One region of the Shewanella submarina genome, then DNA from elsewhere that is predicted to be linked to it. Evidence: predicted binding sites of a transcription regulator. Region 1 holds the regulator's gene; the other holds the start of a gene.
What was found. Region 1 encodes MetJ, which represses methionine synthesis genes. Its sites were predicted from a motif close to TAGACGTCTAGACGTCTA; they were not measured.
Positions count from the first base shown of each region.

Region 2: the regulator MetJ is predicted to act here: its motif matches at 5,910-5,927, upstream of metE (5-methyltetrahydropteroyltriglutamate--homocysteine S-methyltransferase).

Region 1 is NZ_JBHRTD010000018.1:191,445-200,055, forward strand. Features, by position in the region: gene ACFOE0_RS17960 (alkaline phosphatase family protein) at 1-1,539, opposite strand, end outside; gene ACFOE0_RS17965 (sensor histidine kinase) at 1,678-2,931, shown strand; gene ACFOE0_RS17970 (response regulator transcription factor) at 2,928-3,461, shown strand; gene ACFOE0_RS17975 (hypothetical protein) at 3,545-4,345, shown strand; gene metJ (met regulon transcriptional regulator MetJ) at 4,430-4,744, opposite strand; gene metB (cystathionine gamma-synthase) at 4,956-6,119, shown strand; gene ACFOE0_RS17990 (bifunctional aspartate kinase/homoserine dehydrogenase II) at 6,123-8,519, shown strand.
Region 2 is NZ_JBHRTD010000008.1:5,012-13,622, forward strand. Features, by position in the region: gene rsxC (electron transport complex subunit RsxC) at 1-1,861, shown strand, start outside; gene rsxD (electron transport complex subunit RsxD) at 1,865-2,914, shown strand; gene rsxG (electron transport complex subunit RsxG) at 2,931-3,569, shown strand; gene ACFOE0_RS08115 (electron transport complex subunit E) at 3,562-4,257, shown strand; gene nth (endonuclease III) at 4,257-4,898, shown strand; gene ACFOE0_RS08125 (LysR family transcriptional regulator) at 4,918-5,802, opposite strand; gene metE (5-methyltetrahydropteroyltriglutamate--homocysteine S-methyltransferase) at 5,957-8,245, shown strand.

The sequences.
Region 1 (8,611 bases):
GAGCACAAACTCCTGTGGCGTCTTGCGATGGGTAAAGATACTCAGCAGCGCACTGGCCGCACCCGGGTGAGCCATCCAGTTTTCCGCGTCCACCATCAAAGAGGCCCCTATGAAGGTGGCGGTACGCTGAACTGCCTCAATCAATTTAACCCCAAACATAGGGGCGGGGGAGACGATAATGACCTTATCCAGATCGATCAGCTCCTGCTGCATATCCATCAGGGCTTCCCAGTCCATCAAACCTGAAGGCTTAGCCAGGTTGGACTCACTGCGCCAGCGACGGGTGCGGGTATCCAGCACGACAATTCTTGGCGAGGTATCCAGGCTGTAGTGCCACTTTTCAAACTTGAGCAGGGCATCGATAAGTGAGTTCTGCTTTTGCTTGTCGAGCGCGTGTCCCTGCTGATTGAGCAGATCATCCAGTAAGGGGCGGATATCTTGCTCAAATCGTTTGGGTTGATTGCCAAGACCCTGAAACAGGGTGTAGCCAATCAGTGCATTGCCTATGATGCGTTTTGAAAACCTGTGACCATAGGCGGCTTCTTCCCACTTGGCGGTGAGGTTCCAGTCATCGGTAATATCATGATCGTCAAAGATCATATAGGTGGGAATATGAGCCAGCAGGCGACGCACCTGACTCAGGCCGCTTTTGAACTCCAGCAGATGTTGCCACTCTTTTTGCCATCTGGCCTGATTGGGGCGGCTGAGGCCGCTGACATTTTTAGGGATATCAATTCGATCCCATAGCTCCGGCGACCAGGTCAACAGATACAGGGCGATGATTTCGCTCAGACACACCAGGTGATTTTCACCCATGGCGGTAGTGAAAATCGGATGATTGATATACCAGTGCCACAGCGGCGTTTTGGCCGGATATTCAGTTTTTGGCAGCAGGCGTTTGTGGCGCTGATACATGGCCGCAGGTTGGTAACTGATCTGGTTGGAATTATTCAGCCCAGCCCCTTCAAAGCTCTCGGTCGGCAGGCCAAGCGCCTGAATCACTTTGCCGATGGCGTACAGCATAGGGCCGCAGATATCGTCCACATACACCTGATCACCCGTCATCATCAGCAATGAAGGGCGCTCTTGCGGTTGCACACCTGCGATTCGGGTATCTGCTGCGACCAGGGCATCGGCGCTGAAGTGGTGTGGGTTGCGGCAGGATCCATGCATCAGGTTCTGCACATCGGGCTGCACAACCAGATTGGGGTGTGCCTTGCCGGCATAGGTCAGTCCGCTTAAGCGGCCAAACAGATCGCCATGTTCGCTGTCATTCAGTTGATAGCTCACTTCAAGATTAACGGGCAGCAATTGCTGCTGCTCCAGCTGGATCAGGTACTGCCAGGCTTTGCTACCCAGCTGCACACAATGCAAATCCGCTTCGCCCAGCTGGTACGCTTTATCGCCCAGAGTCAGGGTTAGCTGTTGCATCGGACTGCTGGTCACAAACCAGAGTGTGAAGTGATTATTATCGCAATGACGCAGTACCGGGCCAGCCAGTACCAAAGGAAGCGAAGCGATGTTCAATTGGTGATCCATGTTGGAGATGACAGATAAGCTAAGGGTAAACAAGTGATTTGGTATTGAAAAGTTTTTACACTGGAGTCACGGACAAGTGCACATAAGCTGAGCGTGAATAGAGCTGATTTGTGCCCCTGATAACCCTGAAGCAAAATAATGACAACAACAAAACCTCTTACCAATCAAGCGGACCAACTGGCCTTGTTGCGCCTGCTGGGCTTCGCTCTGCAATTGCTGTTGGTATTGTTCGGAGCAGAGACCTTTGGTTTGAGCCTGCAGGTTGAGGCATTAACCTGGGTCATGCTGGCTGAAGGCGTCACCCTGACGCTACTGATTTGGCAGCGCCACAGACTGACCCATCACGAACTCAGCCTGTTTGTTACTCTACTGCTGGATATTCTGTTCTGGGGTTTGTGGCTTGCCTTCTCCGGTGGTGCCACCAACGCCTTTGTCACTCTGCTGTTAATTCCCATCGTGCTGGCCGCAGTTACCTTGCCGTTGTGGGCGCCCTGGGTGCTGGCTGTCGCTGCGACCCTGGTATACAGCCTGATGATGAAGATGCTGCCTGTCAGCGACATGATGCACCATGGTCACGGCATGGATATGAGCTCTCACTATCTGGGCATGTGGCTCAATTTTGTGCTCACTGCGCTGGTGATTACTACCACAGTGGCGCTGCTGATCCGCCGTATTCGCAAGCAGGATGCACAGATGGCTTATTTACGTGAGTCGCAACTCCGGCAGGAGCAATTGCTGGCGCTGGGCACTGCATCAGCTCAGATGGCCCACCAGTTGGCTACGCCGCTTTCCAGCATGAGATTGTTACTGGAAGAGGTTCAGGAAGCCAATTGCCCGGTCGCCCTATCAGAGATGGATACTGCATTAAGTCGTTGTGAGGCCACACTCAATGAGCTGCGGGAAGCGACCCGCTCAATTCGTGAGGGGCATGTGACTCAGGCTTCAGCGGGAACTCTGGCCCACCAACTGAGACAGAAAATTCTGCTGTTGATGCCTACGACCCAGCTTGATTGGCAGGTGGCTTTGTCAGCAGATGACGCCAGCGCTAAAGTGCTGATGGATATGAATCTGGTTCCGGCTTTGATGGCGCTGGTGGAGAACGCCTCAGCATCGACTTTGGAGTCCAGAGGCGATGCCAAAGTCAGTGTGACCTTTGAAAGGCATGAGCAGGAACTGTTGGTCCGGGTCAGGGATTATGGTGGTGGCATCGACAGTGAGCTGATGTCACAACTGGGTTCAAGTTTAATCTCCAGCCCCAAAGGGATGGGTATGGCGCTGTTGCTCAGTCATGCCAGCTTTGAGCGTCTTGGGGCATGTTTGACCCTGAGCAACCATCCAGAGGGTGGAAGCGTCGCAGAGGTTCGGCTGCCTCTGATAGCGGAGGCGGCATGAAGCGGATTTTGATTGTTGAAGATGATCATGCGCTGGCCGGAGTATTGTGCCGCCGCCTGAGTAAGCATGGCTTTGACTGCCATCATGTGGACAATCCCAGCGACGCTTTGTTGCAGGCCCGCAAGTTGCTGCCGAGCCATATTTTGCTGGATATGAAGCTTGAGTTCAGTAATGGTCTGAGCCTGATTTCGCCTCTGCGACACTTGCTGCCTAAAGTGACCATGGTTCTGCTGACAGGTTATGCCAGTATTGCTACCGCGGTAGAAGCAATACGGGCGGGGGCCGATAACTACCTTGCCAAGCCGGTGGATACTCAGACTTTGTTGTCGGCGCTGCTGCCGGATGAGTTTGAGCTAACTCAGGAAACGGTGGAGGAGGACGCTCCGCTGAATCCAAAACGACTGGAATGGGAGCACCTGCAACAGGTGCTGCAGGCCAATCAGGGCAATGTGTCGGCGACCGCCAGACAATTGGGTATGCACAGGCGAACACTGCAGCGGAAACTGATGAAAAAGCCTGTGACTGATTGATGCTTAAAAATACAGTCCCGCCAAAGGAATCAGGCTAAGCTTTAAATTCAAGACTCGGTGCACAGGACAAAAGGAGGTGGAGCTTGCGCAACAAGTTACTGTATTTACCCGCTGCTCTGCTGTCAGTCCCACTGTCCGCAGAGCCTGATATCAGCACCTCGCCAGACTTCATCGCCGACGGCGAGAGTATCGATATCAGCCGTGCTCCGGCCGAGTCCAGTGTTGAAACTCTGGAGACAGAGGTGACTCAGATTGCCCAGCCTCTGCCCGCAGAGCTGGACTTTCAGCTATTCTCCAGCAGTTACCGTCATCTGATAGGTAATCAACCCTCAATCTCCTCTCTGGGCGATAAGTTCGGAGGTATTGGCGTATTCCCGGTTGCCAGCTCCTTTGATATGAGTGAGCTGAGCATGTCTATGGGGCTTTGGTCACTGCAGGGGGAAAACCCACTGAGTCTGGATGTGACCTCCAACTATTGGCAGCGTAATTTGCCACTCACTCCCGCAGGGATGGGCTGGGACGGTCAGACAGAGTCGGGTGCTGGTATGGGCCTGGGTATGACAGTCAGGCCGCTTGATGCTTTCGCACTGGAGATCAGCGGCCACAACCTGGTGGGGATTTTGCCTGATTCTCACTGGAGCAATGGTATTACTCAGGAGTGGCGCTGGCGCGGCAGTCGCTACTGGCAGTTAAGTGGTGAATTGGTGCCTGTGAATGGCTGGTCCTTGAGCCTGGGGTACCGTCAGGACACGGCCAATAAAGAGAACCAGTTTTTGTTGGGAACCGGATTTGAGCTGAGTGACAGAGTGCTGCTTGATTTTACCGGGACCATGACCCAGGAGCAGGCACTGGAAGCTATCTTCCGGACTTCAGTCAGTTTTTAAACTCTTTATGCTCAGATACGACAACACCCGGACATACCGGGTGTGTTGCAAGTAATGCTTTTGGCACTCACTTGAGGAGTTGGCTTATTCCAGCTCTTCCCACTCAATGCCCATTTCAGTCATGAGCTTTTTGGCGTCAGAAGGGATGCTGTCGGGTCTGTCTTTGGACAGATCTTCATCATGCGGCAGCGGCTGGCCAGTGTATGCGTGCAGGAAAGCTTCACACAAAAGTTCACTGTTGGTCGCATGACGCAGGTTGTTCACCTGGCGGCGGGTGCGCTCATCAGTCAATATTTTCAGCACTGACAGGGGAATGGATACAGTGATCTTTTTCACCTGTTCATTCTTCTTGCCGTGCTCAGCATAGGGGCTGATATAGTCGCCGTTCCACTCAGTCATTGACTCACCTGTTGATTCTGTAATTCGCTGCTGATTTTAAACACTTACTTTTTACAGTCAAATTATTGCGGTGAAAACGGGATGAATGCAAATAGAATTCTTTATGTTTGGACGTCTAAATGGCTTTATGGCTGTTGACCATAAAGTAATAAATAGGGTAATTTAGACGTCCAGACATCCAGTATGCCAGGTAAACCAGCAGGAGCGAGTGATGACCCAGCGTCGTGTAGCCACAGAAGCAGTCAGGCAAGGAATTGAGAGCGATACCCAATACGGGGCCGTAGTACCTCCCATCTATCTGTCTACCAATTACAGTTTTGATGGCTATACCAATCCCAGAGAGTTCGATTACAGCCGCTCCGGCAACCCTACCCGAAATGTGCTGGGGGAAACGCTGGCGGCATTGGAGCAGGGCAGTACAGGTGTGATTACCAGTACAGGTATGGCGGCTATTACTCTGGTGGTCAACCTGCTTGGTCAGGACGATCTACTGGTGGTTCCCCATGACTGTTACGGTGGCAGTTATCGTCTGTTTACCAACCTGGCCAAAAAAGGTCAGTTTAAACTGCTGGTTGTCGACCAGACAGATGCCGATGCACTGGCGTCTGCCATAGCTCAGAAGCCAGCCCTTATCTGGCTGGAAACCCCATCCAACCCATTGCTGCGCGTTGTGGATGTTAAAGCCATATGCGAGCAGGCCAGAGCGGTTGGCGCCAAAGTCGCCGTTGATAACACCTTCCTTTCTCCGGTATTGCAGCAGCCCCTGACTCTGGGCGCTGATATAGTGATTCACTCCACCACCAAATATATCAATGGCCACAGCGATGTCGTGGGTGGCGCAGTTGTGGCCAAAGACCCACAACTGGGCGAAGACTTGGTATGGTGGGCCAATACACTGGGGTTAACCGGTGGCGCGATGGATGCCTATTTAACGCTGCGCGGGGTGAGAACCCTGGCGGTGCGGATTAAAGAACATCAGCGCAATGCCCAGCTGATAGTTGATGCCCTGTGTGCCAGTGATGTGGTGGCCAGGGTGTATTACCCCGGACTGACTGATCACCCGGGTCATGAGATTGCCAAAGCTCAGCAGCAAGGGTTTGGTGCCATGGTGAGTTTTGAACTCAAGGGCGGCGCCGGAGAAGTGGAAGCCTTTCTGAATCAGCTTAAGCTGTTCTCTTTGGCTGAAAGCCTTGGCGGTGTAGAGAGCCTGGTAGCTGTGCCTGCTACCATGACCCACAGAGCCATGGAGCCGGAGGCGAGACTGGAAGCGGGCGTGAAAGATACCTTGATCCGCCTGTCGGTGGGCATAGAAGATGGTGAAGACCTGCTGGCGGATATTCAGGCAGGTTTGGCAGCAGTCGCAGCAGGGAGATAATCGATGGCACCCAGTCACTTACATAAATTTGGTGGTTCAAGTCTGGCAGATGCGGATTGCTATCGTCGCGTTGCCCATATTCTGCTGACCCATGGCCACAGCGATGATCTCGTAGTGGTATCAGCGGCCGGTAAAACCACTAACTTCCTCTACAAGCTACTGGAGCTGACAGACAGTAATCAGTTATGGCAAGAGGAATTGCAGGTGCTGATCAGCTATCAGCAAAACCTGATTGAACAACTCTTGTCCAGTGATACTGCCAGAGATCTGAGAGAGCGACTCTCCACAGATAAGGCACAGCTTATCAGCCTGCTTGGGCTTGAGGTGCGTAATACCTATGAAGTTAATCAACTGGTCAGCTTTGGCGAGCGCTGGTCAGCCCGTTTGCTGGCGGCTTTGCTGAGAGAGCAGGGTGTCGCTGCCAGTCATGTGGATGCCACCAGTTTGTTGGTCGCCGATGAAGGCGCTGTACCGCAGATCCGCAAAGAGGAATCCCGCAGCCGTATTCAGGCTTGTCTTGTCAATCACGCCAATGAGCGCCTGGTGATCACAGGTTTTATCTGTGCCAATGAAGTGGGTGATACCTTGCTGCTGGGACGCAATGGTTCTGACTTCAGTGCGACTTTAATTGCTGCGCTGGCGGGCATTGAACGCTGTACCATCTGGACCGATGTTGAAGGGGTGTTTAACGCCGACCCCAATAAGATTAATGATGCCACTTTGCTTTCCAGCCTGTCACTGGAAGAGGCTGACAGGCTGGCACGTCTGGGCTCGCCTGTACTGCACAGCCGCACTCTGCAGCCTTTGTTTGATGCCGATGTCAGTCTGGCGGTGCGCTCCAGTTATGCCTCTCACACCGACTTTACCCTGATAGCGCCTCAGTCCTCATCGGCCAGTGCGCCAGTGGTTACCAATCTGCCCCAGGTCGTGCTTATCTCCTTAAAACTATCGGGCAGTGCAGATGAATTGCTGAATGAGTTGAGCAACCAGGGCGTAACGCCGCTGGCCAACTGGAAACAGGGACAGGATGCCTTGTCTCTGGCCTACACCCATGAGTTGGCTGAGCAGGCCATGAGCCTGTTGACCGGTTTGTCTGACAGCTTTGCGGTTCAGCAGGTCAAAGTGTCTGAAGATTACGGGCTGGTGGCCCTGGTGAGCAGTGGTGCCAACCTTTATCGTCGCAGCTTTGCCCGTCTGCTTTCCAGAGGCACTTTGCCTGTTTATCAGGACAGACTGAGTCTGGTTACCCTGGTGCCCAGAAAAGCGGTAAATCTGTTGACCCAGAAAGTCCATCGTCGCTGCGCCGGGCCACGCAAACGTATCGGAGTGGTGTTACTGGGAACCGGCAATATTGGTCAGGCCTGGGTTGATCTGTTCCGCCGTTCGGTAAAACAGTTGAACAGTGAGTTGGAAGCCAGTGTTGAACTGCTGGGGCTGTTGAGTTCACGTAAGGCGCTGATCTCTGATGAAGGCATAGATGTCGATAACTGGCAGCAGGCGTTTGAGCAAAACGCGCAGCCCTGGGGATATCCGGCGTTATTTGAGCAGCTTGGAGCGCTTAAGTGCGATGAGCTGGTGGCGTTGGACATCAGTGCCAGTGCGGGGCTGACTCTGCATTATCCAGAGTTTTTTGCCCGTGGTATCCATATGGTCAGCGCTAATAAGCTGGCTGGTTCAGGACCATTGGCTTTCTATCGTGACCTTAAGCGTCAGTTGGGATTCCGTCGTCTGTTCTGGCGCTACAACGCCAGCTGTGGTGCGGGGCTACCGGTACAGCATGCACTGAATGATCTGCATAACAGTGGCGACAGAGTAGAGGCTATTGGCGGTATCTTCTCCGGAACCCTGTGCTGGCTGTTTGAGCAATACGATGGCAGTAAACCGTTTGGTGAGCTGGTGCTGGAAGCCAAAGGCCTGGGTATTACCGAGCCGGATCCAAGGGATGATCTTTCAGGTCGGGATATGCAGCGTAAACTGCTTATTCTGGCCCGGGAGATTGGCCTTGAACTGGAACTGGAGGATATCGAGCTGGACTCTCTGGTGCCGGACAATCTGGCGCAGGTGTCTCTGGATGAGTTCCTGGGTCGTATTGATGAGCTGGATCAGCCTCTGGCGGAAGCACTGGACGAGGCCAAAGCTGAAGGTAAGGTCATCCGTTACGTGGCTCAGCTGGATCAGCAGGATGGCAAACTCAAGGCCAGGGTCGCACTGGAGCTGGTGGCTACCGACCATCCTTATGCCAACCTGACGCCGGGGGACAATGTATTTGTGATCCGTTCAGCTTTCTACCAGAACAACCCTTTGATCATCCGTGGTCCCGGTGCAGGACGCGAAGTGACAGCCGCTGCCGTGCAGTCAGATCTGGCTCATATCTGCCGGGATCTGCTGCAGGAGCAGTAATCTGCTCAGGGAATTTCATTAAAGAGTGCTTCGGCACTCTTTTTTGTTGCCTGTTCACTGGCACAGTGTGAGCAAAATTGAAGAGGTATGTG
Region 2 (8,611 bases), on a different contig from region 1:
GCCCCTTATCGAACGTGTCGTCACTGTGACCGGCGGTAATGTCGCCCAACCGGGCAACTATTGGATGCCAATAGGTACCCGGGTCGACCATGTGCTGAAATGCTGTGGTTTTAACCCTGAAGCCGATCAAAAGGTCATTATCGGTGGCCCTATGATGGGCTATACCCTGCCTTTGATTCAGGTTCCTGTCCTTAAGGGCACTAACTGTGTGCTGGTGCCCTCATCCGCGGAAATGTCAGTGGATGCGAAGGAACTTTCCTGTATTCGCTGTACCGAGTGTGCCCAGGCCTGCCCCGCCAGCTTGCTTCCGCAGCAACTCTATTGGCACTCAAAATCCGGAGACTATGACAAGGCGTCAGACTACAACCTGCGCGACTGTATTGAGTGCGGCTGTTGCAGCTATGTATGCCCAAGCGACATTCCTCTGGTGGAGTATTTCCGGGTAGCCAAGTCCGCGATTCGCAATGCCAATGAAGAGAAGTTGAAATCCGAGCGTGCCAAACAAAGGTTTGAAGCCAAACAGTCGCGCTTGGAAGAGGAAAAACGCCAACGGGAAGCCAAGGCAAAAGAAGCCGCAGAGCGACGCCAGTCCAATATGTCCGGTGGCGAGAAAGACGCCATAGCAGCAGCACTCGCCCGGGTTCAGGCCAAGAAAGCCACCACTGCAGCGACTCCGGAAGCAGGCGCAGACCGTAAAGATAAGGTCGCTGATGCCGTGGCCAGAGCCAAAGCCCGTAAAGCTGCGCAAGCAGCCCAGAGTGATAGCCCTGTCCCTGAGCAAAACCAGGCTAACGACGCCCAAAAGGACAAAGTTGCGGCAGCTATCGCCCGTGCCAAAGCCAGGAAAGCTGCGATGCAGTCAGATAAAGAGGCCGAAGCTGGTACTAGTCAGACCTCCGGAGCCTCTGCAGACAGCCAGAAAGATAAGGTTGCAGCTGCAATTGCCAGAGCCAAAGCCAAGAAGGAGGCTCTTAAGCAAGCCCAACAGGCTGAGCCGCCAAGTGACTCTGACAACAAGTCAGCATATGAGGCAGCAGACAGCTCTGAACCAAAGGCTGACGACAGGCAAGGCAAAATTGCCGCAGCCGTTGCCCGGGCCAAGGCGAAAAAAGCCGCGGCCGCAGCCAAGGATGCCGGAGCACACACCCCGGAAGATCAGAGACCCGAGCAAGCCAGTGTTGACTCAATGGCTCAGTCTGACCCAGGTGAACTCTCTGCCGAGGAAGCCAAAAAAGCCAGAGTCGCTGCAGCCGTTGCCAAAGCCAAAGCAAAAAAAGCGGCTCAACAAGCTGGTGAGAGCAAAAGCACTGTTGAGGATACTCAGTCAGAAATCACTGAACCAAAGCCAGAGGTGGAACTCACAGCCGAAGAGGCTAAAAAAGCCAGAGTTGCCGCAGCCATTGCCAAAGCCAAAGCAAAGAAAGCAGCCCAGCAAGCTGGTGAGGGCCAAGGCAGTGATGAGCATGTGCAGCAACAGCCAGCCGATGTTAACTCTGCTGAGCCTGATTTGAATTCAGAGCCCGCTGAAGCGAAACCAAAAGCGGAGCCGTCGGCAGAAGAGCTCAAAAAAGCCAGGGTTGCTGCGGCAATCGCCAAAGCAAAGGCTAAGAAAGCGGCCCAACAAGCTGGTGAAGTACAACGCCCGGATAATGCAGCTCCGTTGAATGACGAAACGCCCGAGGCGATATCTACCGGGCCTGACGACACTGCTGACAAAGCGGTTCCTCAGAAGCCTGACTCAGATCAGAGTGAACAGGCGCCAGCGCAGTCTGCTGAAGAGATTAAAAAGGCGCGTATTGCAGCAGCGATCGCCAAGGCCAAAGCCAAGAAAGCGGCAAAAGATGCCGAAGATAAGGAATAACAGATGGCGTTTAAAATAACCTCATCACCCCATGTCACCAAAAACAGTCAAACCGCTACAGTCATGCAGCGGGTCATCCTGTGCGCCCTGCCCGGGCTTGTGGTGCAGTGCGTTTACTTTGGTTGGGGTAGCCTGATTCAGGTATTGCTGGCCATCGCCGTTGCTCTGGTAGCTGAAGCCGCTGTGATGAAACTGCGCAAGCGAGCCGTTGGTGTCGCCCTGGGTGATTACAGCGCCGTACTGACCGCATTACTGCTGGGTATTGCCATTCCGCCTCTGGCTCCATGGTGGGTAATTGTGATCGGTACCCTGTTTGCCATTGTGGTGGTGAAGCACCTTTATGGTGGTCTGGGTAATAACCTGTTTAACCCTGCCATGGCTGGATATGTACTTTTGCTGATCGCCTATCCGGTACAGATGACCACCTGGGTTGCACCGGCCCCGGCGGCGCAATACAGTCCGGACCTGCTGGCCAGTATCAGTCAGATTTTCCTGCCGGGCTCTGGTGATATTAACCTGTTCCGTCTCGGCATTGATGGCACCACTATGGCGACGCCACTGGACACCATGAAAACCGGCCTGTCCATGGGGCTGACCAGCACAGAAGTACTGGCAAAGCCACTATTTGATGAAGGTCTGAGTATTGGTTGGTTCTGGGTGAATATGGCCTATCTGGCCGGTGGTCTGGTGATGCTTAAGCTTGGCGCCATCCGCTGGCAAATCAGTACTGGTATGTTGGCAGCCCTATTCATCTGCTCAGGTATTGGTTTCATGATGAACCCTGATACCCATGGTTCACCTGTGTTCCACCTGTTTTCCGGCGCCACCATGCTGGCAGCCTTTTTCATTGCCACGGATCCTGTCACTGCAGCTACCAGTAACCGCGGACGCCTGATATTCGGCGCGTTAATCGGTGTACTGGTTTATGTTATCCGTCAATACGGCGGTTATCCGGATGCGGTGGCCTTTGCCGTATTGCTGGCTAACCTGTGTGCTCCGCTGATTGACTATTATGTGCGCCCCCGCACCTATGGCCACAGATCCGGCAACTGAGATTACGGAGTAACAAGTGAAAAAATCCATGATTAAAAACGGTTTGCTGCTGGCCTTGTTTGCCCTGCTGTGTACCGCATTGGTTGCTGTGGTGAACGACCTGACCCGTGATCAGATTAAGGCCCAGGAACAGCAGCAATTACTACAGGTTCTGGGACAGATTATTCCCGCCAGTATTCATGACAATGTACTGACCGATAACTGCACCCTGCTGAATGATGAAGAAGCTCTGGGTACAGAAGAGGATATGCCTGCTTTTATTGCTACCAAAGATGGAAAGCCGGTCGCTATCGCGATTGAAACCATAGCGCCTGATGGTTACAGCGGCGCAATTAAGCTGATTGTAGGTATCAACAGCAAAGGTGAGGTATTGGGCGTACGTACTTTGAATCACCAAGAAACACCCGGGCTGGGTGACAAAATTGAGCTTAAAAAGTCCAACTGGGTGCTTGGCTTTAACCATAAAACCATTGAGAGTGCCAATGACAAGCAATGGGGCGTGAAAAAAGATGGCGGCGAGTTTGACCAGTTCACCGGTGCCACAATCACCCCAAGAGCCTATGTCAAAGCGGTGAAAAACACCCTGCTGTATTTCAATGCCAATAAACAACAGATTTTCAGTCAGCCGCTGACCTGTGGAGTATCCCATGAGTAATTACAGAGAGATCGCCTGGCAGGGACTTTGGAAAAACAACCCGGGGCTGGTGCAATTGCTGGGCCTTTGTCCCTTGCTGGCCGTCACGGCCACAGTCACCAACGCTCTGGGGTTGGGCGTCGCTACCATGTTGGTGCTGATCTTCTCCAATATCCTGGTTTCTTTGGTGCGTGATTTTGTCCCCAAAGAGATCCGCATCCCTGTCTTTGTGATGATCATTGCCGCGCTGGTGACTACGGTTCAATTGCTGATCAATGCCTACGCCTATGGCCTGTACCTGTCGCTGGGTATCTTTTTGCCTTTGATTGTGACCAACTGTGTCATCATTGGTCGCGCAGAAGCCTTTGCCTCCCGTAATACTCCGGCCAAAGCCGCTTTTGATGGCTTGATGATGGGCCTGGGCTTTACCGCCGTCCTGGTGGTACTGGGTGCTGTCAGAGAGATCCTGAGTCAGGGTACCCTGTTCGCCGGAGCAGATCAGTTGCTGGGCAGCTGGGCTGCCAATATGACCATACAGGTATGGCATGTGGATACATCATTCCTGTTGGCAATGTTGCCACCGGGTGCCTTCCTCGCAATGGGATTTTTGATTGCATTGAAAAATGTAATTGACACCAAACTACAAGAAAAACAACCAACAGCTGAGCAGCAGGAAATTGCTCGCGCCAGAATCACCAAGGTGAACTGATGAATGCAGAAAAGAGACGCCAGATACTGGAACGTTTAAGGGAAAACAATCCACATCCGGAGACTGAACTGAACTTCTCCAGCCCGTTCGAACTCTTGGTTGCCGTGACCCTGTCGGCTCAGGCAACCGATGTCAGTGTGAACAAGGCGACTGATAAGCTGTTCCCTGTGGCCAATACGCCTCAGGCAATCTGGGATCTCGGAGTGGATGGTCTCAAGGAGTACATCAAGACCATAGGTCTGTTCAACTCCAAGGCTGAAAATGTTAATAAGCTCTGCCGCATCCTGTTGGATAAACACGAGGGCGAAGTGCCGGAAAGCCGTGAGGCTTTGGAGGCTCTACCCGGCGTGGGCCGTAAAACAGCCAATGTTGTGCTCAATACCGCCTTTGGCTGGCCAACGATTGCCGTAGACACTCATATTTTCCGGGTTTCAAATCGTACCAAGTTTGCCATGGGCAAAGATGTGGTGGCGGTAGAGCAGAAGCTGGAAAAGGTGGTTCCCAAAGAGTTTAAGGTAGATGTTCACCACTGGCTTATCCTCCATGGACGCTATACCTGTCTGGCCCGTAAACCCCGCTGTGGAAGCTGTATGATTGAAGATTTGTGTGAGTTCAAAGACAAGGTCTACCCGGAAGAGTAATGCGGTATTCCTGAATTCATCATCCGGTCGCACAGGCCTGGGCTATAAAGTCATTGAGATATTCAATCTTTTGCTCACCTGTGCGAACCCCGACAAATATCTGCTTGGCAATCCCCTGCTCACCAAACCGCAGGCTTTTAATCGCCATGGAGTTTGAATACTCCTCCACCAGCCATCCCGGCAGCGCACATACTCCCCGACCGGCTGCAACCATCTGCAGCATGATTTCCGTAGTCTTAATAATTTTATGTTTCCTGACCGAGCATTTGGCCGGACTGAGAAACTGGCTGAAGATATCCAGACGCTGTGGTTCAACCGGATAACTGAACAGCACCTGATCTGCCAGTTGCTCAGGTAATACCTGCTCTGCTGCTGCCAACGGATGTAAAGCGGACACCACCAGCCTGTGTTCATAGTCAAACACGGGAATATATTCGATTCTAGTGTGATACAGGGGGTCAGGCGTGATCAGCAGGTCGATATCGTAACTCAGCAGTGCGCCCAATGCCCCAAACTGAAACTCCTGTCTGACATCAATATCTATCTCAGGCCAATTATCCAGATAAGGCGCAATCACTTTAAGCAACCACTGATAACAGGGGTGACACTCCATCCCTATTCTCAGCGAGCCCATCTCACCTTTGGCAATCTGGCTGAGCAATAACTCAGTGTGGGAGAACTGTGGCAACACCCGATTGGCCAACGCCAGAATACGCTCACCTGCTGCCGTTAAACGCAAATTGCGCCCCTCTTTCTGCCATATCTCGGTCGACAGCATACCTTCGAGCTTTTTGATGCTGTGACTCAAAGCAGATTGAGACAAACATAGCGCCGCTGCGGCTTTGGTCAACGTGCCATGCTCCTTTATCGCCGTCAGTATTTCCAAATGAATTCGCTCTAACATCCCTGACTCCTGCACTCCACCTCAATCCATGAGCAACATTCATAAGTTGATGCAAACATATCATTGTTTTTCATCAATCAGTTGCCACTAGAATGCATTAAGACATCTAGCCATCTAAATGTCCAATTTTATACAGACTGATTAAGGATTGATGATGACCACAGTACATAACCTCGGCTTTCCCCGTATTGGCGGCAAACGGCAATTAAAATTCGCACTGGAGAAGTTCTGGCAAGGCGACACCGACAGTCAGGTGCTGGAGCAACAAGCACACACCTGTTTTGAAGAAAACCTCAGGCTACAGGCCAATCTTGATTTCCAGCCCGTTGGCGATTTGTCCCTTTATGATCATGTGCTGGACCACTCAGTGATGTTTGGCAATATTCCTGAGCGCTTTGTGTCTGAATCTGATACTGATCTGCAGCGCTATTTCCGAATCGCCAGGGGGCGTTCTCATCAGGACGAAGAACAGCAGCACACCTGCGCAGCCGAAATGACCAAGTGGTTTGATACCAACTACCACTACATAGTGCCTGAGTTCGACAAACAGACTGAGTTTTCACTCAACGATAAACCACTGCTGAAACAGATCCACCAGGCAAGATCCCAGGGCTATACACCCAAACCTGTGCTGATTGGCCCCCTCACCTATCTGCTGCTTGGCAAGCCGAAAGATGAGGTAGACCCACTGTCATTACTGGATAAACTGCTGCCTCAGTATCTACAGTTGCTGATTAATATTGAGCGCTGTGGGGTGGAATGGGTACAGATTGACGAGCCAGCACTGGTTACTGAGTTATCACCCGAATGGCAACAGGCCTATCATGTCGCCTACCAGGCGTTGGCTAAATGCCATATCAGGATTCTGCTGACCACCTACTTTGGCACTTTGCAGCAAAACCTCAAGCTGGCCACCCAACTGCCGGTCGCGGGTTTACATCTGGATGCTGTCCGCGGGCACAGTGAAGTAAAGCAGATACTGGCATGTTTGCCGTCTGACAAAGTACTGTCACTGGGAGTCATTGATGGCCGCAATATCTGGAAAACTGATCTCAGCGCCATTCTGGATTGGCTGGAGCCTGTTGCCCGGGAATTAAAACAGCGTCTTTGGATTGCGCCCAGTTGTTCACTACTGCATGTCCCGGTGGACCTGGATAGCGAGACTCAACTGGATCCGGAAATCAAAAGCTGGCTGGCGTTTGCCACACAAAAGCTGGATGAATTGAAGATTCTTGGAGATGCGATCAACAAAGGACGGGATGCAGTCGCAAGCGAACTGAAGGCCAACCAGCAAGCTGTTGACTCACGACGCCATTCCGAACGTGTGCATAAGGGTCACGTCAAACAGGCTGTCAGCACTGTCACAGATAGGCACCTGAGGCGCCAATCCACATTTGATAAACGAATTCGCCTTCAAAAGCAGGCATTAAACCTGCCTTTGTATCCCACTACGACCATAGGCTCATTCCCACAAACATCGGACATACGTGGGCTGCGTCGCAACTACAAACAAGGCCATTTGTCTTTGGCTGAATACGAGCAGGCCATTAAAGCTGTCATTGCTGACTGTGTTGATAAGCAGGAGCAACTGGGGCTGGATGTGCTGGTTCATGGTGAAGCTGAACGCAACGATATGGTTGAGTATTTTGGTGAGCAGCTCGACGGCTTTACCTTCAGTCAATTTGGCTGGGTGCAGTCCTATGGCTCCCGCTGCGTGAAGCCACCGATTATCTACGGTGATGTGTCAAGGCCCAAGCCAATGACTGTCGATTGGATCACCTATGCCCAATCCCTGACAAATAAGCCACTGAAGGGCATGCTTACCGGCCCTGTCACTATACTTAACTGGTCTTTTGTGCGTGATGATCAACCCAGGTCGGAAACCTGCCGTCAGATAGCCCTCGCCATTCGCGAAGAGGTCACGGAACTTGAGCAGGCAGGTATCGGCATTATCCAGATAGATGAAGCCGCTCTTCGGGAGGGCTTGCCATTGCGCAGAGCTGAGTGGAGTGAGTATCTTAACTGGACCGTCAATGCGTTCCGTCTCTGCGCCAATGGGGTGGATGATGGCACTCAAATTCACACCCATATGTGTTACTCACAGTTTAATGACATTATCGAATCCATCGCGTTACTGGATGCCGATGTCATCAGCATTGAAACCTCACGTTCAGATATGCAGCTGCTGGATGCCTTTAATGACTTCAGTTATCCCAACGAGATAGGTCCGGGCGTATATGACATTCACTCGCCCAACACTCCTGAAGTGGAAAGTATGGTGGACCTGTTACAACAAGCCGCCAAAAGATTGCCCGAAGACAAACTCTGGGTGAATCCAGACTGCGGATTGAAAACCCGTCGCTGGGAAGAGGTGTTACCCGCGTTGAGGAATATGGTGGATGCAGCCAAACAACTGCGCCAGCAAGAAAGCGCCGCAGCATAATGACTGAGTCATTATGCTGGAAGTTGGCTGAATACCTGTAGGCCCCAAAGACAAAAAACCGCTCCTGTGAGCGGTTTTTTAGACTGGAAGGTTTCCAATCAAAACATTGACACGAAAAATGCTGCAAAAATTACTGCAATTACAGCTACGGTACCCAGTGCCATTTTCAATTCTGTTGCCATGCCCAATCATTACTCCCTGTTATAGTGCGTCTTCATTATTACCAGCAGCAATTGTGATTCCCACGATGAACATCTGATTTTGTGACCTGGTTCAGAAAAAGCTGTACTTGTGGCAGCTGCAGGGCTGAAACGACATCAGCGGAAGACAAAACAATGCTCAATCAGGGCATTACCGTAAAGGCTT